DNA from 3 places in the Lacrimispora sp. genome. Region 1 is predicted to be linked to each of the others. Evidence: riboswitches for the same ligand, from Rfam matches in the RefSeq annotation. Region 1 holds a riboswitch; each other region holds the start of a gene.

What was found. A riboswitch is a leader RNA that binds a small molecule or an ion and turns the genes downstream of it on or off. The one in region 1 is predicted to bind thiamine pyrophosphate.
Region 2: linked by a shared signal. The riboswitch ahead of thiT (energy-coupled thiamine transporter ThiT) and the one ahead of ACLTWA_RS09215 (thiamine-binding protein) in region 1 are both predicted to bind thiamine pyrophosphate.
Region 3: linked by a shared signal. The riboswitch ahead of thiC (phosphomethylpyrimidine synthase ThiC) and the one ahead of ACLTWA_RS09215 (thiamine-binding protein) in region 1 are both predicted to bind thiamine pyrophosphate.

The regions. Positions count from the first base shown of each region.
Region 1 is NZ_JBKVXF010000002.1:217,698-225,502, reverse strand. Features, by position in the region: gene ACLTWA_RS09235 (L,D-transpeptidase family protein) at 1-966, opposite strand, end outside; gene ACLTWA_RS09230 (ABC transporter ATP-binding protein) at 1,179-1,922, opposite strand; gene ACLTWA_RS09225 (ABC transporter substrate-binding protein) at 1,940-2,950, opposite strand; gene ACLTWA_RS09220 (ABC transporter permease) at 2,966-3,751, opposite strand; gene ACLTWA_RS09215 (thiamine-binding protein) at 3,720-4,016, opposite strand; TPP riboswitch at 4,076-4,187, opposite strand; gene ACLTWA_RS09210 (heavy metal translocating P-type ATPase) at 4,233-6,311, opposite strand; gene ACLTWA_RS09205 (DUF6110 family protein) at 6,398-6,670, opposite strand; gene ACLTWA_RS09200 (HD-GYP domain-containing protein) at 6,753-7,388, opposite strand; gene ACLTWA_RS09195 (transcriptional repressor) at 7,442-7,805, opposite strand, start outside.
Region 2 is NZ_JBKVXF010000001.1:1,562,412-1,570,216, forward strand. Features, by position in the region: gene ACLTWA_RS07460 (alpha/beta hydrolase) at 1-510, opposite strand, end outside; gene ACLTWA_RS07465 (DUF6320 domain-containing protein) at 535-2,391, opposite strand; gene ACLTWA_RS07470 (response regulator transcription factor) at 2,509-3,207, opposite strand; gene ACLTWA_RS07475 (helix-hairpin-helix domain-containing protein) at 3,229-3,912, opposite strand; gene ACLTWA_RS07480 (DMT family transporter) at 4,016-4,441, opposite strand; TPP riboswitch at 4,577-4,675, shown strand; gene thiT (energy-coupled thiamine transporter ThiT) at 4,702-5,376, shown strand; gene ACLTWA_RS07490 (MFS transporter) at 5,471-6,901, opposite strand; gene ACLTWA_RS07495 (MarR family winged helix-turn-helix transcriptional regulator) at 6,904-7,359, opposite strand; gene ACLTWA_RS07500 (methyltransferase domain-containing protein) at 7,535-7,805, shown strand, end outside.
Region 3 is NZ_JBKVXF010000008.1:83,067-90,871, reverse strand. Features, by position in the region: gene thiE (thiamine phosphate synthase) at 1-432, opposite strand, end outside; gene thiM (hydroxyethylthiazole kinase) at 419-1,309, opposite strand; gene thiW (energy coupling factor transporter S component ThiW) at 1,323-1,823, opposite strand; gene thiC (phosphomethylpyrimidine synthase ThiC) at 1,914-3,221, opposite strand; TPP riboswitch at 3,321-3,429, opposite strand; gene trpA (tryptophan synthase subunit alpha) at 3,467-4,246, opposite strand; gene trpB (tryptophan synthase subunit beta) at 4,239-5,423, opposite strand; gene ACLTWA_RS19410 (phosphoribosylanthranilate isomerase) at 5,369-6,046, opposite strand; gene trpC (indole-3-glycerol phosphate synthase TrpC) at 6,043-6,840, opposite strand; gene trpD (anthranilate phosphoribosyltransferase) at 6,837-7,805, opposite strand, start outside.

The DNA of each region.
Region 1 (7,805 bases):
CTGGCTCTGGCCTGTACGAATGACCGCAACCAGTTCTGCAATCTCCGCAGGCTGATTGATCTGCCAGCCGTAAGCGCCGGAAAGAGTTACGTCCCTTCCGCTTGCCGTGTGGAAATTCCTTCCTCTTCCTGCCGTATCGTACTTGTCCGCCAAAGATTTCACATAAGCTGCCGCTTTGTCTGTGTTTACCTGAATGACTCCGTCTGAAATGCCGGTAATCCAGGAACAGATCTCTTCCCCGCCCAGCACCTCGGACCTGCTGCCAAAGGCATAGGTAATCTGCATTTCTCTTACCCGGTTGAGTGCATCACACTGGGCCTTAAGTCCTTCATCATCCTTTGTAACGGTTACAATGTCATAGCAGCCGGATTCTTCTAAGTTCACTTCTTTCAGTTCCTGGGTCAAGGCACTTTTTACTGCCTCTTCCAGCTTGCCTGCATTCACGCTGTTTCCCTGCACTTCCGGAATAATGGTAAATGGCTCTCCCTGCTTCCAGTCAGATACTCTGGCATTCACTGTGGATACAACACTTTGTCCGCTTACAAAGGATAACCCGTTGAGTTTTTCTTTTAATTTCTGCTCATCAAAAGATACTGTGCTTTTTAACGAATGGCTGTTATCCTCTGCCGGACCTGCCACACGTCCGGAGGCGTTCTGATCTTCCAGAACCTTCTTTAAACCGTCTGTGATCACCACCTGATATCCGATATCCGTTCCTTTGATTACTTCTGTTTTGCTTCCTTTTCCCTTGATGGTAAGGTTGTATTCCCTGCCATAAAACCCCTCTATTTGTACTTTTGCTTCATCGATTGTCATTCCACCCACCAGGACACCGTTGATCTTGGTTCCCGGCACAAACTTTGAAGCATCATCTGCCAGTGCAATCGTAGCTCCTGCCAGCATAAATAATACTGCCAGAAACATAATTTTTCCTATCGTACCTGCATGATTTCGTTTCCTGTTCATTTCCTTCAAATCCTTTGCTGTTTTTTATGGAAATTACTCCCATATTACTTAGATTAACATGATTCAGACGGAATAACAAGCATAATAATCACCTAAATTTAATGACCGGATACCAGATGATTATATTCCCTTAGAAGAAAAACTTCTTTCCGTTCCATTTATGCAGCCATGGAATAAGCAGCAAAAAGCGGGCCTGAAAAGCCCGCCTGTTATTAACTCTGTTCCATATGCCTTATAATCTCTCTCTTATATTCCAGAAATTCTTCTGAGACATGGAAGTCTTTGTTCCTGGGTTTTGCTTCTTTTATGATGATTTCCTTCGTAATATTTCCCGGAGTTCCTGTAAGTATACAGATCCGGTCAGAGAGTAGAACCGCTTCGTCTATATCATGAGTAATAAACAGAGTGGAAAGCCGGATCTCTTCCATCACTTTTAAGTACCATTCATGCATGGTATGCCTGGTCAGCATGTCAATAGCAGAAAATGGTTCATCAAGAAGAGCAATGGGCCTGGAAAATAAATAAGTCCTTAAAAGGGCCGCCCTCTGCCGCATGCCGCCGGAAAGCTGGGAGGGATATTTTTTCTCCGTCCCCTCTAGACCAAACATCTCAAAATACCCGGAAGCTTTTTTTCTGGCTTCTGCTTTTTTCATTCCTGACAGCAGCAGCGGCAGGGCAACATTATCTTCCACCGTGCGGTATGGAAGGAGCAAATCCTTTTGCAGCATGTAGCTGATCTTTCCCGGCTTGCCGGTGACTTCTTCTTCATTTATATATACATGCCCTTCGTCAGGCAGGCTAAGACCCGCAAGAATCTGAAACAGCGTGGTCTTTCCGCCGCCGCTGGCACCGAGAAGCGAAACCAGTTCCCCTTCCCGAAGATTCAGAGAAACTCCCTCCAGTACGGTTCTTCCGTCAAAGGACTTTTTTATGCCTTCCGCCTTTAATTGTACCATTGGCTCCTCCTAACCTTTTACTGGGGCAGATAATCGTTTGAAAAACCGGTATTTTCCGGAATCTCAGCTTTTGAAAGCCCATTTTCATTGAGCCAGTTATAGAACCGGTTCCAACGCTCCGGATCGATATATCCCCAGACATCCACATCATCCTGATATTTGTCCGCCAGATATTTCTGACTTTCCATTACAAGGGCTTCATCAAGCTCCGGTGCTGCCTTAAGTAAAATCCCTGCCGCTTCCTCCGGATTATTTACTGCATCTTCATATCCCCTGCTTAATGCACCAAGGAAGGCTCTTGCCGTCTCAGGATCATTCTTTAAAAAGTCATTGCCGGAGATAATGACAGGTGTGTAATAATCAAATACAGGGTTTAAATCTGCAAATGCAAAATAGTCCGTATCCAGGCCTTCCTGTTCCATCTTTATGCCGGCCCAGGCATAAAAGATCCATATGGCGTCCACGGATTTTGTTTTCAGAGCAGAAACTTCATCGGTCACTGTACTTGGAATCATCTCAATCTTTGAGAAGTCGCCTCCATCGGCCTCTACCACGTCTTTGATCATGGCTTTCTCCACCGGATTGTCCCAGGTCGCATATTTTTTTCCTTCCATCCCTTTGGGCGATGCCATGCCTTCCCCTTTTCGGGATATGATTCCGGAGGAATTATGCTGGATCACCGCAGCCACTGCTGTGATGGGAAGTGCCTGATCCCCTGCCAGAGCCGGTGCCATGGTGTCCTGGAAAGACATGCCAAAGTCCGCTTTTCCTGAAGCGACCAGCACTTCTGCTCCATCCTCCGGCGGCTGGACGATCTCCACGGAAAGTCCTGCTTCTTTGAAATATCCCTTTTCCTGTGCCACATAAAGGCCGGTATGATTGGTGTTAGGCGTCCAGTCAAGGACAAAGGTAACCTTTTTTAACTCTTCTGTTTTTGTTTCTGCTGCCTGTTTTTCAAGCTTCTGGCATCCGGTCAGTGATGCGGTAAAAGCCGCTGCAATTAAAATTGCCAAACCTGTTCTTTTCATTCTTTCCTCCAAAGTTTAGGGCGTATTTGAAAACTGCCTTTTATGGTTATCCCACGGCATACATTTTTTTGCGAGCATGTCCACCCCTTTCATAAGCAGCAGACTGATTACGGATATAAGAAAAATAACTGCAAACATTTTATCAAAGGCATAGGCTTTCCTTACCCGGGTCATATATACCCCCAGTCCCCCAAAGCCTCCCAGCCATTCGGAGATAACCGCCCCCACCACGGCATAGGAAGCAGAGATGCGAAGGCTGGAAAAAAAATGCCCCATGGCTCCCGGCAGCTTGATGTAACGGAATATGCCGATGGTTCCGGCCCCCATGGACCTTAAAAGATTCACAGCATCCGGATCTGCGGATTGAAAGCCGTTTAAGAGGCCAATGGTGACAGGGAAAAATGTGGTCAATACAATTAGAATTACCTTTGGTGTCATCTCATACCCGAACCATAATACCAGAAGCGGAGCCAGGGCCACCGCAGGTATGGTCTGGGTCAAAACAATCAGAGGATAAAATGCCCGGTATAGTCCGTTAAAATGATCCATCAATACGGCAATGAAAAAACCGGTGGCCACACCCAGAAAAAGTCCTGTAAATGCCTCTGTCAGCGTTATCTTCGCATGCTCCATGAGTGCCGGGAATTCGGTTATAAATGCATTCCCCACGCTTATAGGCGATGGCAGCAGATAAGACCCCACCAGTCCAAAGGAAGATATCCCCTGCCATAAGAAAAGAACCCCCAATACCGCAGAACATGACCACAGCTTATTGGTGATGCTTTGTGACTTTCTTCTCAATCGTTAATACCTCTCCTTCCGGCCGGTAAGTAACTTTAATATAAGCGGCCACAGAGGGAGCGCCTGCACGAATGGCTATATGCTGGCATTCCTTTACGATATCCATCAGTTCGTCATAATCTCCCTCTATGGCTGTCTCAAAGGGTCCCACATAATAATTAAGTCCGGTGCTTTTGATATAATCGATGACCTGATCTACAATACGGATCAATTCCTCATCATTTGCTGCCTCCGGAAGTGATTGAATCGCTACGCTTGCATTCATATATTATTCTCTCCTTTTCTTAAATACAGAAAACCCGTCCGGATATCCGGGCGGGTCTACAGGCTGTGCCTTAAAGTCTCCTACGCTGGCATTATCCAGATCAGGTTACAGGGTTCAAAACAATACTGTTTTATCTCAGCCGGACTTCTTCCAGCACCCCTTTTTATTTTCATTGCAAGTATACATCGAACCAGCAGGAAAGTCAAGCTGCTCCATTCACTCCTCTAACAGGTTCTGCATCCCTAAAAGACTGATTCCAAGCGTCGACAGATTGTGTAAAAGGGCAGAAGTCGTTGGAGATATGATCCCTGTTACCCCCAAAAGAATCAGGCTGGTATTGATTCCGACAATATTCCGGTAGTTGCTGTGGATCCGTTTCATCAGGCTGTCACTCAACAGCTTTAAGGTGACAATCTCATAGAGATTGTCCGCAGCAATGGTAATATCTGCAATCTCTCTTGCTATCTCCGCCCCGTCACTGATGGCAATTCCCACATCTGCGGCTGACAGGGCCGGGGAATCATTGATTCCGTCTCCCACCATAATGACTGCGTTGCCTGCCGCTTTCTCCTGCTCAATGAAACGTGCCTTCTGCTCCGGCAGGACCTCCGAGTAATATTCATCCACACCAACCCTGGCTGCTACTGCACTGGCCGTCCGTTCGCTGTCTCCGGTCATCATGACCACCTTGCAAATCCCTGCCTTTTTCAGGGAATTGATTACAGCTCCGGCCTCTTCCCGAAGAGGATCTTCCACACAGATCACAGCTGCCAGCTTCTGGTCCATGGCAAGGTAGAGATGGCTGCAGTCTGAGGGAAGCTGATGAAACGCTTCCTGATAAGCCTGGTCAACCGTACATGCTTCATCCTCAAATACGAAATGATAGCTGCCAATGACCACCTTTCTCCCCTCAATAGAAGAAGCAATGCCATGGGCCACGATATAATCCACCTTAGAATGCATTTCCTCATGCTCTAACCCCATTTCCCTGGCAGCATTTACCACAGCCTTTGCCATGGAATGGGGGAAATGTTCCTCCAGACAGGCTGCAATTCTAAGCATTTCTTCCTTGCTTTCCCTGCCGAACGTTACCACTTCCTTTACCGTTGGTTTGGCCTTTGTAAGGGTTCCTGTCTTATCAAAAACCACCACCGTCGCATCAGCCACTGCTTCCAGGTACTTGCCGCCTTTTACGGTCATGTGATACAGACTGGCTTCACGAATAGCAGAAAGCACAGAAACAGGCATGGCAAGTTTTAAGGCACAGGAAAAATCCACCATAAGAACAGAAAGGGCTCTGGTTACATTTCTGGTGATCAGCCAGGTCAGACCGGTCCCTAAAAGAGTATAAGGGACCAGACGGTCTGCCAGATGTCCGGCCTTGCTTTCCAGGGAAGACTTTAGTTTCTCTGACTCTTCTATCATAGTAACAATCTTTTCAAACCGGGTGGAACCGGATACTTCCCGGACCGCAATGACAAGCTCGCCTTCCTCCACCACAGTTCCGGCATATACATAACCTCCGGCTTCTTTTTTCACCGGAAGGGATTCTCCGGTAAGGGAAGCCTGGTTGACCATTGCCACACCGGAAACCACCGTGCCGTCAAATGGAATTACATTCCCCATATGAACCACGACCTGATCGTTCTGTCTTATGGAGGCTGCTTCTACAAGCACCTCCTGAGAACCACTCAAAAGCCACACCCGGCCCACATGCAGGGACATGCTTCTGGCCAGATCTCCTACCGACTTTTTATGGGTCCATTCTTCTAACAGTTCCCCAATTCCCAGCAGAAACATGACAGAACCGGCGGTTTCAGCTTCTCCCCTTATGAGGGAAACACCTATGGCGATGGCATCTAAAACTGCTACTTCCACCTTTTTTAGCAAAAGGCATTTCAGTCCTCTTATGATATATTTTATCGATCGTATGCCACTGTAAAGGGGCCTTATGGGGGCTGGGATAAACAGCTTTCCTGCTGCTCTGAAAAGTACCTTTAAGACCAGCTTTTCCTGATAGGCTGCATTGAGCTGCCGTCCGGAATGCTCCAGAACCGCTGACGGCACCTTCACCCCATCATAATCAAACTGCTTCAGGGCTTCAATCACTTCATCCCGGCTGCCTGCATAGCGTATGACCGCATCTGCCGTCCGTTCGCGAACCTTTACGGCTGTTATTGTTTTTATTCCATGCAGATAATAAAGCAATGTATCGGCTTCCCGGTAAGTCATCCTTGTCTGAATAAGATGGATCCTTAGCCGCCCTGGTATATCATGTTTTATGATAAATTTCACGTATGCTCCTCCATACAGAAAACGGGGCCACGATTCACCGGCCCCGCTCTGTCATATTCTTTTGTATTCTGGCGGTCTTAACCTTTTTATGCTTCTGCACCCTCAGATACTTCTGCAGCAGCCTCTTTTAATTCACGTTCTTCATTGATCTGCTTTGCTTCCGCAAGAATATCTTCTGCGTTTTCCTGAACGACAGTTGCCGTTTTCATCACACAATCCTTTGCCCGAAGAACCGCTGCGGTGCAATTGGTATATACCTTTTTTGCGTCCTTGCTGGAAAGAAGCTTTATACCGGCTGTTCCAAACAGGATCCCTCCAACAAAAATTCCTGTGTTTTTAATTTTAGTAATATCCCACATCTTTTGTATCCTCCTATTAATTACCAACTTTTCAGTTTATATCATCATATCAACCGTGTTTTCAGTTAGTCAAAGGTAATCTTTATAATTGATAAATTTTATCAATTTTGCGTGCAGCAACTGTCACTTCAGACCAACGCAGCAGCGCCAGAGCTCCGATATCCGGGTCATACATCAGTCCCAGATTCTTTTTGATTTCTTCATAACAGTGGTCTAAGGAATAAGCACCCCGGTAACCCCGGTCAGACGTCATGGCATCAATGGAATCACAGATGGCTATGATTCTGGCACCCACAGGAATTTCTTTTCCTTTTAAGCCGTCTGGATAGCCTTTGCCGTCATAGCGTTCATGATGATATAGAACAATTTCTTTCAGTTCATTCAGATGTCTGGATTTGCTTAAAATTTCGGCACCGATCCTGGGATGCTTTTTCATGGCTTCCCATTCTTCGCCGGAAAGCCTGTCCGGTTTATTAAGAACCGCATCGGGAACACCGATTTTACCGATGTCATGAAGATGAGCCGCAATATGGATCCTCTCCACCTCTGCCTGAGGAAGTTCCAATAACGCAGAAAGGGTCAGCGCCATATCGCTGACCCTTTGAGAATGCCCCGCCGTATAAGGGTCCTTTGCATCCAGCGCACTTACGATGCACTCGATGATTTCATGGTAATCAATACCATTATTGCATAACTCAAATCCTGTTCCTGTATTCATATTCTATATGCTCATTCTATGGGTTAGGAATGACTAACCTCAAATTAATAAAATTAATAGCAACCAGCCTGCTCACATTCGCATGGCTTTACTGATATGGATGAAATCTTCTGGTCATGCAAATAACCGCATGCAGAAAGTCCTGCCCTTACAACCGTATTCCAGCTCTTTGCAGACAGATGATAGGTGGTCTCATCATCCAGTACCACAGTACACGCATCTTCCATGGAACAAGTCTCTGAATAAGCGATCTTATACATGTTCTTGCGGCTGATTGCACCGATTTCTTCCAGGACATTTACCATCCGGTAAACGGTTGCGGCACCGATGCTCTCGTCAACTTTTGATGCTTTATAATATATCTCCTTACAGCTGGAGCATTCATGTTCCAGAATAATATCCAGCAGCGTAAGGCGC
Region 2 (7,805 bases), on a different contig from region 1:
AGGAAGATTATGGTCCTTTAGATACAGGCCTAAAGCCAGGCCCAGGCCGCCTCCTGCTGAATCTCCTGCAATAACAATGTTTTCCGGGTCGTATTTTTTCTCATTCAAAAGCCATTCATACGCTGCTGCTGCATCGGAAAGAGCCGCAGGATAGGGATGTTCCGGCGCCACCCGGTAATCCGGAGTGAGTACGTCCCCGCCATAGCTGATCTTGGAATACCGGACCGCAAATCTCCGGTAAATATTCTTCATAGGACCGATGTAGCCCCCGCCGTGAAGCTGTAAGATGACACGTCCGGTCACCACGCCGGACGGCCGCAGATACTCCATGTGAAAAGCCCCTTCTTCAATGATCTCATATTCATACCCAGATGGACAGACCCAGGCCGGCTCTACCGGATTCTTTCTCAGTTCCCCGTTCTGTATCGGTTCTTTTAACGATGTCTCCATTACATTCTGCATCATTTCTCTCACCAGATTTCCTCTTACGCTTACGTTTTTTCTTCTCAACACAAAGACAACTCCTTCCTGTCTTTATACATGAAACCGCCGCTTTAATTCATTTTTAAAACTGCGGTCCCCAAGCACAATGGTGACTATCAATATAACAACAGTCACTGCAACAGTAACAATGGTAAGAGGCAGTCTGGTAATCAGTCCTGCTGCCCATAGAATGGGAGGAATAAAGCTGAATACCGTAATGGCGATCTGATACATAAAATAGCTCTGCCAGTTCATACGGTTTACCAAAATCAAAAACACCACCGCCAGGTCCGCAAACAAAATGGTACTGGGAACTCCATAATTCAACGACCAGCCGTTATAACCCGAGGACCAGTCAATGGCCACCCAAAGCACTTGCGCTGCTGCCGACTGAAGAAGAATCTTGGACCCCAGATTTGCATGGCGCATCAGGGAATAACGGACCGTCATGGCGGCATAGGCCATGAGGGCAATGGCAATGACAGACCACATGGAACCGGAATATGTGGCATAATTGATAATTCCAAGAACAGCAGCCACAAACACCATCAATCCATAAAAGAGATTGGCAAGCTTTTTCATCTTTTCCTTGTCATAACGGATCTGAGGATACATCCCTTTGTCATCCCGTTTATCCGGAACGCCGTTGCTTTCCAGAGCCACAGGAATGTTCTCCTCCTTTAAAAAGGAAAAAAAACGGTCCTGAAGCCTGGTATCCTGAAAAACAGAGGTAAAGGTCACGATTACCTCATCTCCATAAGAACATACGGCACACTTCATGGGCTGCCTTTTGGAAACTCCGATCAGCATGTGGAATCTTTCAATATCTTTTCTGTATTCCTCTAAGATATCAATGGGACCGATGTTTGAAAGAGTCATGGTATATGCTCTGTCGTTCCTTCTGAAAATAAGATTTAAAGCCCCCCATTTTACAAACAGAGGCGTGGCCCGCAGATACCACTTCTTTTCACTGGAAACATTATAGGAAATCACTTCCTCCATCTTTTCCTTTGTGATCTTATGGTCCATCTGGGAACTGACCGTCTTTAAGATTTCCGTAAAGGTATGCTCTTTTCCGTCTGAAAGAAACTCAATCAGAGTAACTGCGAAAAAATTAGCCATGGTCCTGGAATCAAAAAAGGTTCTGAGATTAATGGGAATGCTGATCCCAATAGGCTTATGGCAGGGCTTTTCTAAATAATATTCCTGATAGATGGCCCAGATAAGAGCTGCCGTAAGGAACCTGGTTATGCTGACACCGTAACGCCTGCCCGCCTCCTTTAATTCCTTTAGGCCCACATAGCCATGAAGAATATTCTCTTCATCAAGAGGAAGTACATCTCCCTTGATAGGAAGAGCTGCCCTGGAGCTGTATTTGCGCTTTAGGGTCTTTTTATAATTGCGGACGTAACTGTCCTCCACATTCATGGAGATCTCCGGGGATATTTTCTTTTCAAATTGAAACCCGGTCCGTGAACCGTTCTTTAAATCCACATACCGGTAAACCAGTGCTTTTAAAAAATTGACGGCACCCAGTCCGTCGGTAATGGCGTGAAACACTTCTAAATTGATCCGCCTGCCGTAATAGCTGACCCGGAACAGGTACTGGTGGCTGCTCCGTGGTTCGATGTATTTGCAGGGGTAAGTGGTCTCCCTTTCGATTACCGGCATACGCTTGTTATTCTCAAAATAATACCAGAAAAATCCTCTCCCAAGCCTTACGGAAAATCCTTCAAACTGAGGCAGGACCTCTTCCAGAGCACTTTGAAGGGTTCCTGCATCCACTTCTTCCTTTAACGTAGCCGAAATCCGGAATACACTGCTTAAATTTTTACTTGCTATGACAGGAAAAATCTTTGCCGTATTGTCAAGTCTTCTCCATCTCTCTCCCTGTGGGCTTCGCTTCATCCAGTCTGTGCCTCTTTTCTCTTTCCATTCTGCTGGTGCTTAAAGAATCTGACTTCTGAATTCAGAAAAAGGCGGATTCCCCATGTATCCGGCAGGAAATCCGCCTTTTTGCCTTACCTAGACGCGGAAATAATATCCCACGCCCCATTTGGTATGCACGTATTTGGGATCGCTTGGACTAGGCTCGATCTTCTCTCTTAAACGCCGTACATGAACATCCACGGTGCGGACATCGCCTGTATCCATAGCCTTATTGCCCCATACAAAGGTAAGAAGCTGTTCCCTGCTGTAAACCTTGCCTGGATTGCAGGTAAGCAGCTCTAATAAGTCAAACTCCTTGGCCGTTAAATTAATCTCTTTTTCTCCGATAAATACCCGTCTGCTGTCCCGGTCAAGTTTTAAATCTCCTGCTGTGACCAGACGGCTCTCCTCCTGACGCTCCCGTCTGCCCTTTTTGGCATTCCGGCGCATGATTGCCTTGATCCTTGCCTTAACTTCAAGAATGTTGAAAGGTTTGGTAATGTAATCATCCGCTCCGTATTCCAGACCCAGAATCTTATCCATATCATTGCCCTTGGCTGTCAGCATGATAATCGGCATCTCGGAAAATTCCCGGATCGCCTGGCACACTTCATAGCCGTCAAACTTTGGAAGCATGACATCAAGAAGCACCACATCATATTCCTTCTGCTTTGCCAGACCAATGGCTTCCTCTCCGTCATACGCACAGTCTACTTCCATGCCATCCTGTTCCAGGCTGAACCTCATCCCCTTCACAATCAGTTTTTCATCATCAACTACTAAAACACTTGCCATATCACACCTCTGTCTTCTATGTTAAACCGTTATATCATCTTTTATCTTTTGAAATGCTGCATCTTTGATCCCGGACACCTTCATAATGTCCTCAATCCTTTTAAAGCCTCCGTGGCTGTCCCGGTATCTTATGATATCCTCTGCCCTGGATTCTCCAATGCCCTTAAGAGTCATCAGTTCTTCTTTGGCGGCAGTATTAAGATTTACCTGTGATTTTCCCTGGGAAAAATCCGCCGGATTTCCTTTTGCCAAACGGGCTTCTTCCCTGCTTAACACTACGATCTTCATGCCATCCCTGATCCGCTCTGCCATATTAAGGCTTTCTGCGGCTGCATCCGGAGTGAATCCTCCCGCCTTTTCCACTGCCTGAAAGACTCTGCTTTCCTCAGGAAGCTCGTAAACACCGGGAGAGACCACTTCCCCGCAGATATGTACATAACAAGGCAGCAACGAAACATCTTCTGTGCTTCCAAAACCGCTGCCCTGGTCATCGTTCTCATGGGATCCCGGAGAATCAGAATTCTGTTCTGCCGGTGATTCTTCCATGGAAAAACGGGTGCCGGCAGATATATTTTCCAATACAGTAATCTCCGGCAACGCATCTACCGCTGTCCGGCTTTTTTGAATTCTGCTGTAACTGTAACATATACCCGAAACAAAAACACATAAAACGATGACCGCAATCTTCGCTTTCTGGTACTTCATGATATCCCTCCTATTACAAAATAATGGAAAAAAAGGATACCATCTTCAGCCTATGTTACTATTCTACCGAAAGAAATAAGTAAATACAAGCACTATTTCCAAATTAATTAAATATCATGATTCCGATGATTGCAACGACAGCACCGATGAGTTTTTTCCATTCAAATCCAACCTTTTCCACACCGAATAATCCAAACACCTCTACTCCGTAAGCCACCAGAATCTGTGAAACCACGATGACAAGAGCTGCCTTTGCCGGTCCCAGGGTCCCCATGCTTTTCACTACGGTATAAGTGATAAATGCTCCGATAATTCCTCCCAGCAGCATATACCTTGGCTGTACATCAAAAAGACCTGATATATTTTCCCGGCCTGAAAAATACCATAAGATGATGCAGGTCAAAAACGCAGTCAGCTGCACCCATCCAGTAGACACCCACATGCTGGTCTGTTTGGTGACTCCTGTATTTAAAACTCCCTGAATGCTCATAAGTGCCCCGGAAATCAGAGCGATCACAAAGCCAGTCATAAAGTACCTCCATTGTCCATTTTTCTTCTATATCCTAGGTTGTGCTTTATTTGCTTTTTTATGCAGATATTATCATTTAACACGACTTGACAACCTTTTGCATTTGCGCTATACTCACAGCAAAATCACAACATTTTTACACGCTAGGGGAGCCTTGGGCTGAGACTGGTAAGAACCTGACCCTCACTACTTGAACCGGATAATACCGGCGGAAGGAAGCTATAGTAGTCCCCTCCTGCGCCAAAGAAGGAGGAATCGAAATGTCTTATTTTCTAACGTATTCTGCCGAAGATGCAGAATACATATTAAAGCCTGCAGGATACCTTGCTGTGCTCCTGCTGCTGGCAGCCGTTTTTTTCGGATTTCAGTTCTTTTCAAAATCCCATGACAAAACAAGTTCACAAAAGACCAGGCAAATGGTCTATTGCGGAGGAGCCATGGCACTGTCTCTGGTGACTTCCTTTATTAAATTTGCCTCTCTTCCTTACGGCGGCTCCATCACCTTGTTTTCCATGATGTTCATCTGCCTGATCGGTTATGTGTATGGATTAAAGACCGGAATCATGACCGGTGTCGCCTATGGGATCCTGCAGTTTATTATGGGACCTTATATCTATGCTCCGGTACAGGTATTGCTTGATTATCCGCTGGCCTTCGGTGCCCTGGGACTATCGGGCCTGTTTTCCAATAAAAAGCATGGTCTGGTTATCGGTTACATCACAGGCGTGCTGGGACGGTATGCATTTCATGTGATTTCCGGTTATGTGTTTTTTGCCTCTTATACACCGGAAGGCACCAACGCCCTGCTTTATACCCTGGGTTACAACGCCACATATATTATTCCGGAATTAATACTGACAGTCATCATCTTATATATGCCTCCTGTCTGGAAAGCCATCGGACAGGTGAAACGCCAGGCTGTCAACGAAGTGTAAAACCAATAGCCGCTTACCGCTGTGATCTGTTGAATCTCAGCGTGTAAGCGGCTGTTTTTATTCCAGAAAACTTATAAATCCTGCTGCCAAAATATCACAGAGTCTTTTTTATTTTCCTCCCGTATAAACGGATTGCCGTAAAAAGGGCACCCAGGCCGCAGATCAGGGCAGCAATCACATATACGCCTTTCATTCCATAGATAAAAATATCATCCCGCCCCTCAATGTAATTGGTCACTTCATAGCCGATCTTAGCACTCATCCGGCTGTAAAGAATTAAAACTGCAAAGGACACCCCGCTGATCATTCCCAGATTCCTGATCAGGGCATTGACGCTGCCGCAGATTCCCAGCATGTTTTTTGGGGCCGTTGACATGGTAAGGGAGTTGTTGGGAGATTGGAACAATCCGTTCCCAACGGACATAATGGCCAGATATCCGATGAGGAACTTTATATCTGATGTCTCCGTCAGGGTTGACATCAGCCCCAGACCGGTTCCCGTAAGAATCAGACCGAAAAAGGTCAGAATCTCAGATCCGATCTTATCGGATAGATGACCGCTTACCGGCGCTACCACAGCCAGGATAACCGGAGATACCATTAAGATGATCCCTGTCACTGCCGGAGAATACTTAAGAGTATTCTGCAGATAGAACGGCAGGATGATGGTGGAACTGCTGATTGCCACAAAGGAGAGAAAGGCGCAAAAAATACTGATGGAGAACAGACTGTTCTGAAACAGCTTCAAAGGCAGAAGGGGGATCTCTGTTTTTTTCTCCAGCAATAAAAACAGGAGAAAGGAACCCGCAAATAAAACCATTCCTCCCACAATCACCGGATTTCCATAGCCATAATTTTTCCCAAGGATCATTGACAGGAACAAAGACGCAATGGATATACAAAACAGGATGGCGCCCTTTACGTCAAAAGGTTCTGCTGTACTCTTTTTTGTAACAGGAAGTATTTTCATTCCCAAAATAAACACGAAAATTCCAATCGGCACGTTAATTAAAAAAATATATTCCCAGGCAAAGGAGTGAATGATGAATCCCCCTAAAGGCGGACCTGCCATGGAGCCCAGTGCCACAGAGGTACCGGATATGCCAAGGGCTTTGCCCCTTTCATGAACGGGAAAGACCTGGGTGATGATTCCCTGGTTGGTTCCCATGGCCGCCGCCGCTCCAAGTGCCTGTATTCCGCGGGACACAATCAGCTGGAGAAAAGTATGGGATATCCCGCATAATAAAGAGCCAAGGGTGAATATGAGAACGCCGTACAGGAATATACGGGTCTTTCCAAAGATATCACCCAGGCGTCCGAAAATCAGTATGGTTCCTACCACCACCAGCAGATAAACCGTCACTACCCAGGCAATCGCTTCTGAACTGACGGAAAGAAGCCGGGACATCTGTGGCAGGGCCACATTGACAATACTGCTGTCCAGCGTTGCCATAAAGGTAAGCAAAACCACATTCAGCAAAATCAGCATTCGGTTATTATATACATTTTCGTTTGTCTGTTCCATATTTATCTCCATTCCTCTTTCTGTACGCCCCGAAGACGCTTTGCTTCCTGTAAAACAATATCCAGCATCCGTAAAAGTTCTTCCTTTTCTTTTTCCTCAAGACCTGAGGTGATGGCATTGTTCCAGACGGATAACTCCCTCCGGATATCCGGGATCATATGTCTGCCCTTTTCTGTCAGATAAAGCTTATAGGCTCTTGCATCTTCCTGATCCGCCTCTTTTTTTACGTATCCCATCTGAATCAGTTTTTTCAGTTCCCTTGCTGACATGGCCTTGTCCACATTCAGCTCCCGGCTTATCTCATTCTGATTGATCCCGCCGCGGTTATATAAGGTCAGTAGATAGGGACAGCTGCCGCTGCTTAATCCATAAGGCTTTAACATCTCACTGGTAAATGCCTGAGTGCACCGGTAAATGCCGCCGGTATATTTACTCAGCTTTCTATGCGCTTCTTTCATGTTTCTCCTTTCATTGTTTCTCCTTTTCCCTGTTTTATTACAGGAAAATCGTACGCAGGCTATTATATTTTAAAATAGTTGATAAGTCAACTATAAATATGCCCCGAATCAGTATAATCACAATAGCACGTACTCCGGGAATATACTAAAATAAAAAGCTATAAAAGGAGAATTTATGAAAACTCAGGTGGAACCCTTAAAAAGCATGGAAACGCTGTATGAGGAGGCTGCCGGCAACAGCCGCAATTATAAAATATATGATGAAATGGGGAAATATTATCAGAAAGAAGGAAATTTAAAGAGAGCTTATCTGTGCTGTGTTCACAGCCATTTTCTCTGCGACAGAGAGGAAGAGGCTATCTTGTTGTCTGAGCAGATTGAAACACTTAAGAAGAAATTGAAAAATGAAATCCCGTCGGTGACCATTATGATTCCTTCCGTAGCGG
Region 3 (7,805 bases), on a different contig from region 1:
AATGGCATTTTTTTTCGTAGGGCTTTTAAAAACAGCACCGGAACCAAGGTAATCCGCTCCGTTTTTCCAAGCGCTTACCGCCTGCTTCGTGGTCTTTGCAGTTACTCCCAGAATCCGGTCAGGACCAATGCGTCTGCGGACTTCTTGGGCAGGTAAGTCCTCCTGCCCCACATGGACTCCATCCGCATCACACGCAATGGCAATTTCCACATCATCGTTAATGATAAGAGGAACACCATATTGCCTTGTAAGCTTGCGGACAGCCACGGCTTCTTTAAAAAATTCCTGCCTGTCCATGTTCTTTTCCCGGAGCTGCAAAAAGGTAACTCCGGCTGCAAGTGCCTCCTCGATCTGTGGAAGCAAGCCTCTTTCTCCTGCAAATGCCTGGTCCGTAATGGCGTAGAGGAGAAGCATGTCTTTATGAAATTTCAATGTTCAGTCCTCCTTTCAAATCCGATTCCCTAAAACAGCTGATTTCGTCCATAAAAAATCGGTGAAAGCTGCCGGTTCCTCCCTGGGATTCGTTTGTTTTTCTTGCGGCCCGTTCTCCGCAAAGGCCGTAAACGGCGGTAGCAAGAGAGACCGCTTCCAAAAGGCCGTTCTGGGAAGTACTTAAAGGCGTAAAGTCATAAGCCGCTGCCGCATAGGAAGCAATGACTCCGTCTAACATACAGCCGCTTCCCGTAATCTGCGACATCTCCATACAGCCATTTTTTATGAGCCGGGTATCCTTTTGGGTGGAAACAATATCAATGGTTCCTGTTATGACGGTAACTGCTCCGGTCAGGGCACTTAAGGCTTTCGCCGTTTCCATAAGTGGAGTTACGTTATCTCCTGTGATCTGATCTTCCGGACAAACGTCTACGCCGTGGGTGGGAAGCGGATTTGATTTTGCTGCCAGACCGGTCAGGACATTTAAAAGGATACGAAGCTCCGAAGCATTTCCCCGGATCACCGTAGTTTTTACTTTCTTTAAAATTTCCAGAATCAGATCCGTCCGGTAAGCCGAGATGCCGATTCCTACGGGATCAAGGATCACCGGAAGGTTTCGCCGGTTTGCTTCCAGCCCTGCGTTTTCCATGGCGGCTTTTGAGTGTTCCTTTGGAGTCCCTGTATTTAATAAAAGGCAGTTGGAAATGCCGGTCACCTCTTTGACCTCCTCCGGGTGGTCGGCCATCACAGGAGAACCGCCGCAGGCCAGAATGGCATTGGCTACATCTCCTGCGGTCACATAATTGGTGATGCAGTGAATGAGCGGGCGTTTTTCCCTGACCAGACCAGTCAGGGAGACCCAGTGTTCCAGATTCATAGCTCCTTCCTTTCTATTGGTTCATCTGCCGGGTCAGATACGATACCAGTCCCAGGCGGCGGAGAATTATTAGTAAAACCGCAGCCAGTAGGGTACCGCAGACCGTACTCATAAGAAACGGAGCCACAAAAAAGAATACGGCAACCTCTTTACCCATGAAAAATGCAGCTACGGGATAGCAGAGTGTGGCTCCGATGAATCCGGTACCTATGATTTCTCCCAGGCAAGTGAGAAGAAACCGGCCTGTTTTTTTATAAAGGTATGCTCCAAGAAAGGCACCTGCCATGCTTCCGGGAAAGGCAAGAAGGCTTCCGGTTCCCATCAGATTTCGGATGAGAGAGGTAGAAAAAGCCATGGATACTCCGTAAACCGGGCCTAAAAATACGCCTGCGATTACATTGACCAGATGCTGTATGGGGAAACACCTGGAGGCCCCTATGGGAATGGAAAAGCCGGAGAGTGCAACCGTAAAGGCTACCAGCATACCGCTGACTGCCAGCTTTTTGATCTTGATTCTCTGGTTTTCCTGAGAGTCCCTATGTATTGTTGCTTGTGACTGATCATTCACGATAATTCCTCCTGTTTTGATAATTCAAACAATATATCATTCGTCAAAGATGGTGATCATTTCTCCATTAAGAATCCGGTTCATATTTTTCATGGCGCAGAAGTTGCCGCACATGGAACAGGTGTCTTCTTTTTCCGGTTTTGATGTTTCCCGGTACCGTCTGGCTTTTTCCGGGTCAATGGCAAGCTCAAACATGGCTTCCCAATCCAGACGTTTTCTTGCGTCACTCATCTGGTGATCCCAGTCCTTTGCCCCTTTGATGCCCTTGGCAATATCTGCGGCATGAGCAGCAATACGGGCGGAAATGATTCCTTCCTTAACGTCATTGGCATCCGGCAGTCTCAAATGCTCTGCAGGGGTCACATAGCAGAGAAAGGAAGCGCCTGCGGCGGCTGCAACCGCTCCTCCGATGGCAGAAGTGATATGGTCGTAGCCAGGAGCGATATCGGTGACCAAAGGTCCAAGAACATAGAAGGGAGCACCTTTGCAGATGGTCTGCTGGATCTTCATGTTGGCGGCGATCTGGTCCAGAGGCATATGGCCAGGGCCTTCGATAATGACCTGTACATGTTTCTCCCAGGCGCGGCGGGTCAGTTCTCCCAGAGTGACTAACTCCTCGATCTGGGATATATCGGAGGCATCTTCAATGCAGCCGGGACGGCAGGCATCTCCCAGACTTAAGGTCACATCGTGTTCTGCACAGATTTCCAGAATCCGGTCGTAATGCTCGTAGAAGGGATTTTCCTGTCCGGTCATCTCCATCCATGCAAAGATAATGGAGCCTCCCCTGGAAACAATGTTGGTCAGACGCCTGGCATTTTTAAATCTTTTTGCAGTCTCTTTGTTGATCCCCACATGTATAGTCATAAAATCCACACCGTCTTTGGCATGCATTTCCACAATCTGAATCCATTCTTCTGCCGTGATTTCCCCCAATGCCTTGTGGTAATAAACAACGGCATCGTAGATGGGAACGGTTCCGATGATGGCAGGGCATTCGCCGGTCAGCTTTTTGCGGAATTTTCTGGTGTCGCCGTAAGAACTTAGATCCATAATGGATTCCGCGCCCATGGCAACGGCATCGTTGACTTTTTCAAGTTCCATATTAAGGTCATTTAAATCTCTGGAAGTGCCAAGGTTTACGTTGATCTTGGTTTTCAGCATGGAGCCGATTCCATTTGGATTTAAGCAGGTATGATGTTTGTTTGCAGGGATGGCAACCTTCCCTTCTGCAACCAGCTTTTGAAGCTTTTCCGGTTCCCATTGCTCTTTTTTAGCGACCGCCAGTAATTCCTTTGTCAGAATGCCTTTTCTTGCTGCATCCATTTGTGTGGTGTAATTCATTTTTTAATCCTCCTTTTGTTATCCGGAGGGATATACGAGGGCTTTTTTTAGAAAATTACAAAAAAAGAGCCCATACCAACAGGTACAGGCTCGGAAAATACATCCGTCTCGTATAAATCCCTACGTTGGCATTACCCAAATCAGGTTATAAAGGTCGAAGTTTGATTACTTCCTCTCAGCCCGCTTACGAGCTCCCTCTTGTGGCATTAGTGTAGCACCGGGTTAGACGGTTGTCAAGAATAAAATCAGGTAATATCTGTGATGGCCTCTTTCATTTCCTTCACATAGCTGCAGATGGGTTCCACACAGCCGGTTCCGTATCTTGCCGCCAGCTTTACAATGGCGCTGCCCACGATTACACCGTCTGCCACCTGGCTCATCTCTCTTGCCTGCTCCGGCGTGGAGATACCAAATCCAATGGCGCAGGGGATATTTTTTGTCTCTTTCACCAGAGTAACCATCTCTTCCAGATTGGTGTTTATTTCCTTTCTCACACCGGTTACGCCCATGGAGGAAACGCAGTATACAAAGCCTTCTGCCTCCGATGCAATGGTCCGGATACGTTCCTTTGAAGTAGGAGCGATGAGAGATATCAAATCAATTCCGTATTTGCGGCACAGGGGCAAAAGCTCCCCTTTTTCTTCAAAAGGCATATCAGGAACAATGAGAGCATCGATGCTGCACTCTGCCATATTTTTCACAAACCGTTCACTTCCATATACGAAAACCGGATTTAAGTAGGTCATAAAGGCAAGAGGAACATCAGTCTTTTGACGGATTCTCCTGACGGATTCAAAGATTTTGTCCGTGGTGGTGCCGGCTGAGAGCGCACGCATATCTGCTTCCTGGATGACGATGCCTTCCGCCACCGGGTCAGAAAATGGGATCCCGATTTCGATTAGATCAGCCCCGGCTTCTGCCATGGCGGGAATCAGCTGTTCGGTAATGGCAAGATCCGGATCTCCTGCGGTGATAAATGGGATAAAGGCTTTCCCCTTTGAAAATGCTTTTGATGTCCTACTCATAGATTTCGACCCCCTTGTAACGGGCGATGGCAGCCACATCCTTGTCGCCCCGCCCGGATAGATTGATAACAATAATTTGATCTTTTCCCATGGAAGGAGCCACTTTTCTGGCATAAGCGATTGCATGGGCGCTTTCAATGGCCGGAATGATTCCTTCTTTTCTGGATAAGTATTCAAAGGCATCCACTGCTTCCTGATCCGTTACCGGAACGTATTGTGCGCGGCCGGAGTCAAAAAGTGCTGCGTGCTCCGGCCCCACCCCCGGATAATCAAGACCTGCGGAAATAGAATATACGGGAGCGATCTGGCCGTACTCATCCTGGCAGAAATAGGATTTCATTCCGTGAAAAATGCCAAGTGTGCCGGTGGCTAAGGTTGCGGCATTCTTATCCGTATGGATTCCGTGTCCTGCCGCTTCACAGCCTACCAGCTTTACGGAAGGCTCCTCCAGAAACTCATAAAAAAGTCCCATGGCATTGCTGCCGCCGCCCACACAGGCGATCAACAGATCCGGAAGCCTGCCCTCCTCTTTTAAAATCTGGGTGCGGACCTCTTTTCCGATGATGCTCTGAAAATCCCTTACAATGGTGGGAAAGGGGTGAGGGCCCATAACAGAGCCCAGCACATAGTGGGTATCTTCCACCCGGTTGGTCCATTCCCGAAGGGTTTCATTGACAGCATCCTTTAAGGTCCTGGTCCCGCTTTTTACCGGGTGGACGGTGGCGCCTAAAAGCTCCATGCGGAACACATTCAAAGCCTGCCGCTCCGTATCTTCTTCTCCCATAAAGATTTCGCATTCCATTCCCATCAAAGCAGCGGCAGTAGCAGTGGCCACTCCATGCTGCCCGGCGCCTGTTTCCGCAATAACCCGGGTCTTTCCCATTCTTTTTGCAAGAAGGACCTGCCCCAGCGCATTGTTGATTTTATGGGAGCCGGTATGGTTTAAATCCTCCCGCTTTAAATAAATTTTTGCACCGTTTAAATCCTTTGTCATCTGCTGGGCATAATAAAGCAGAGAAGGCCTTCCGGTATAGGTTTCATGCAGAGACTTAAGCTCTGATAAAAAGGCTTCGTCGTGGCTGTAAGTTTCATAAGCCGCCTCCAGCTCTGCCACTGCGTTCATCAGCGTTTCGGGGATAAACTGTCCGCCGTGCTGTCCAAATCTTCCTTTTCCCATTGATTTTCACTCCTTACGATTTGTATGATTTCTTTTATTTTTACAGGGTCCTTAAGGCCTTCTGTTTCCACGCTGCTGCTTAAATCCAGACAGAAGGCATTGGTTTTCATTGCTTCTTTTATGTTGGAGGCCCCAAGACCTCCCGCCAAAAACCATGGCTTTTTGATATCTGGGATCATGGTCCAGTCAAAGGCTCTGCCGCTTCCGCCGTAGGAGTCTTTGGAATAAGTATCAAAGAGCAGAAAGTCGGCAGAACATTCATTGGCCTGCAAGATATCTTCTTTGGAACGGACTCTTACAGCCTTTATAATGGGTGCCTGAAAGTCCGGATGTTTTTTTAAGGCTTTTATATATTCCTCATCTTCATCTCCATGAAGCTGTATTAGTCCAATGGTGTGATCCCTGATAAGAGGTATAATCTCTTCTATGGGACTGTTTACAAAGACGCCCACCGAGGGGATTTCAGAAAGCAGCAGATCCCTTAGCTGACGGGCAGCGGATGGGGAAATCTGCCGTTTTCCCGGTGCAAATACAAAGCCTGCATAGTCCGGTTTCCATAAGTTCACCGCTTTTATATCCTGCGGACGGGTCAGCCCGCATATTTTGATCCGTTTATTTATCATTGTGAGGCCCTCTGAAAACGGCTGATCAGCTCTTTTTTATTAGGAGCGCGCATCAGGCTTTCCCCAATCAGGACACCGTCAACACCTGCGTCTGCCAGCGTGCGGATGTCTGTTTCCGTTTTTATTCCGCTTTCTGCAACAAAGAGTACACTTTCAGGAACCATTGCTCTTAACCGAAGGGAGTTTTCAAAATTTACCTCAAAGTTTTTCAAATTTCTGTTGTTTACTCCGATTATTTTGGCTCCTGCCGAAAGCGCAGAATGAATTTCCGCTTCGTCATGGGCTTCGACCAGGGCGCTTAAACCGAGGCTTTCACAGATTTTTAAATATTCCGTCAGCTCCTTTGTATCCAGAAGGGCGCAGATGAGCAATACGGCGGAGGCACCGATTGCCTTTGCTTCATAGACCTGATAAGGGTCTACGGTAAAATCCTTTCTTAAAAGAGGAAGGGAGACCTGTTCATGGATCCGGGAAAGATACTCATTTGCTCCGAGGAAGTATTCCGGTTCTGTAAGAACTGAAATGGCATCGGCTCCCGCCTGCTCATAATCCTTAGCGATCTCCAGATAGGGAAACTCGGGAGAGATAAGCCCTTTGGAAGGGGAAGCCCGCTTGATTTCACAGATCAAGGAGACTCCCGGAGCGGATAGTGCCTGTTTCAAAGAAGGAGGATTCTTCTTTTCCGAACCTTCAACTGCCAGATAGGCCAGCCGTTTCATTTCTTCCAAAGGAATTCTTTCTTTTGCTTTTTCCGCCCGTTTTTTTGAAGCCGCAGCTAACTTTTGAAGGATCATAGGGCTGCCTCCCTGGTGGCGGATACGAATTCCTCCATTTTTTTCAAAGCCTTACCGGAATCGATCAAATCGGCGGCTGTTTCTAAACACTGGCTGACGGAACAGTCATCAATTCCCAGATACAGACTTAATGCGGAATTTAATAACACAATATCCCGTTTTGGTCCATGGAGCTTTCCGGCCAGAATGTCTTTGGTAATCTGGGCGTTATCGGAAGGAGAGCCTCCAGTCAGGTCAGAAAGTAAAGCACGGTGCAGTCCAAATTGCTCCGGTGTGATGTCATAGGGGATCTGTTTTCCGAAACGGATTTCGCAAACATGGGTGGGGCCGGTGACGGTGGCCTCATCCAGTCCGTCATCGCCGCACACCACCAGTCCCCGTTTGACGCCAAGGTTACTCAGTACCTGGGCAAGAGGCTCCACCAGCTTTCTGTCGTAAACGCCAAGAAGCTGCATGGTAGCGCCTGCCGGATTGGACAGAGGACCTAAGATGTTAAAGATAGTTCTTACCCCCAGTTCCTTCCGGACAGGACCGGCATATTTCATGGAAGAGTGGTAAGCCTGTGCAAAAAGAAAACACATACCCGTTTCTTTTAATATTTTCTCTGACTGCTTAGCCGTAAGGTTTAAATTGACTCCCAGACACTCTAAAACGTCGGCAGCCCCGCTTTTGCTGGATACGCTGCGGTTTCCGTGTTTCGCCACCGGAACACCTCCGGCAGCCACCACAAAGGCGCTGGTGGTGGAAATATTAAAGGTCCCGGCCTCATCACCTCCCGTTCCCACGATATCGATCACCGGAAAATCCGGTTCCAGGCGGAGGGCCTTTTCTCTCATGACCGTGGCGCAGGCCGTGATCTCATCAATGGTTTCCCCTTTCATCCGAAGTCCGGTGAGAAATGCGGCCATCTGTGCGGGAGTAGTTTCTCCGCTCATAATCTCGTTCATGACCTCTCTTGCAGCATC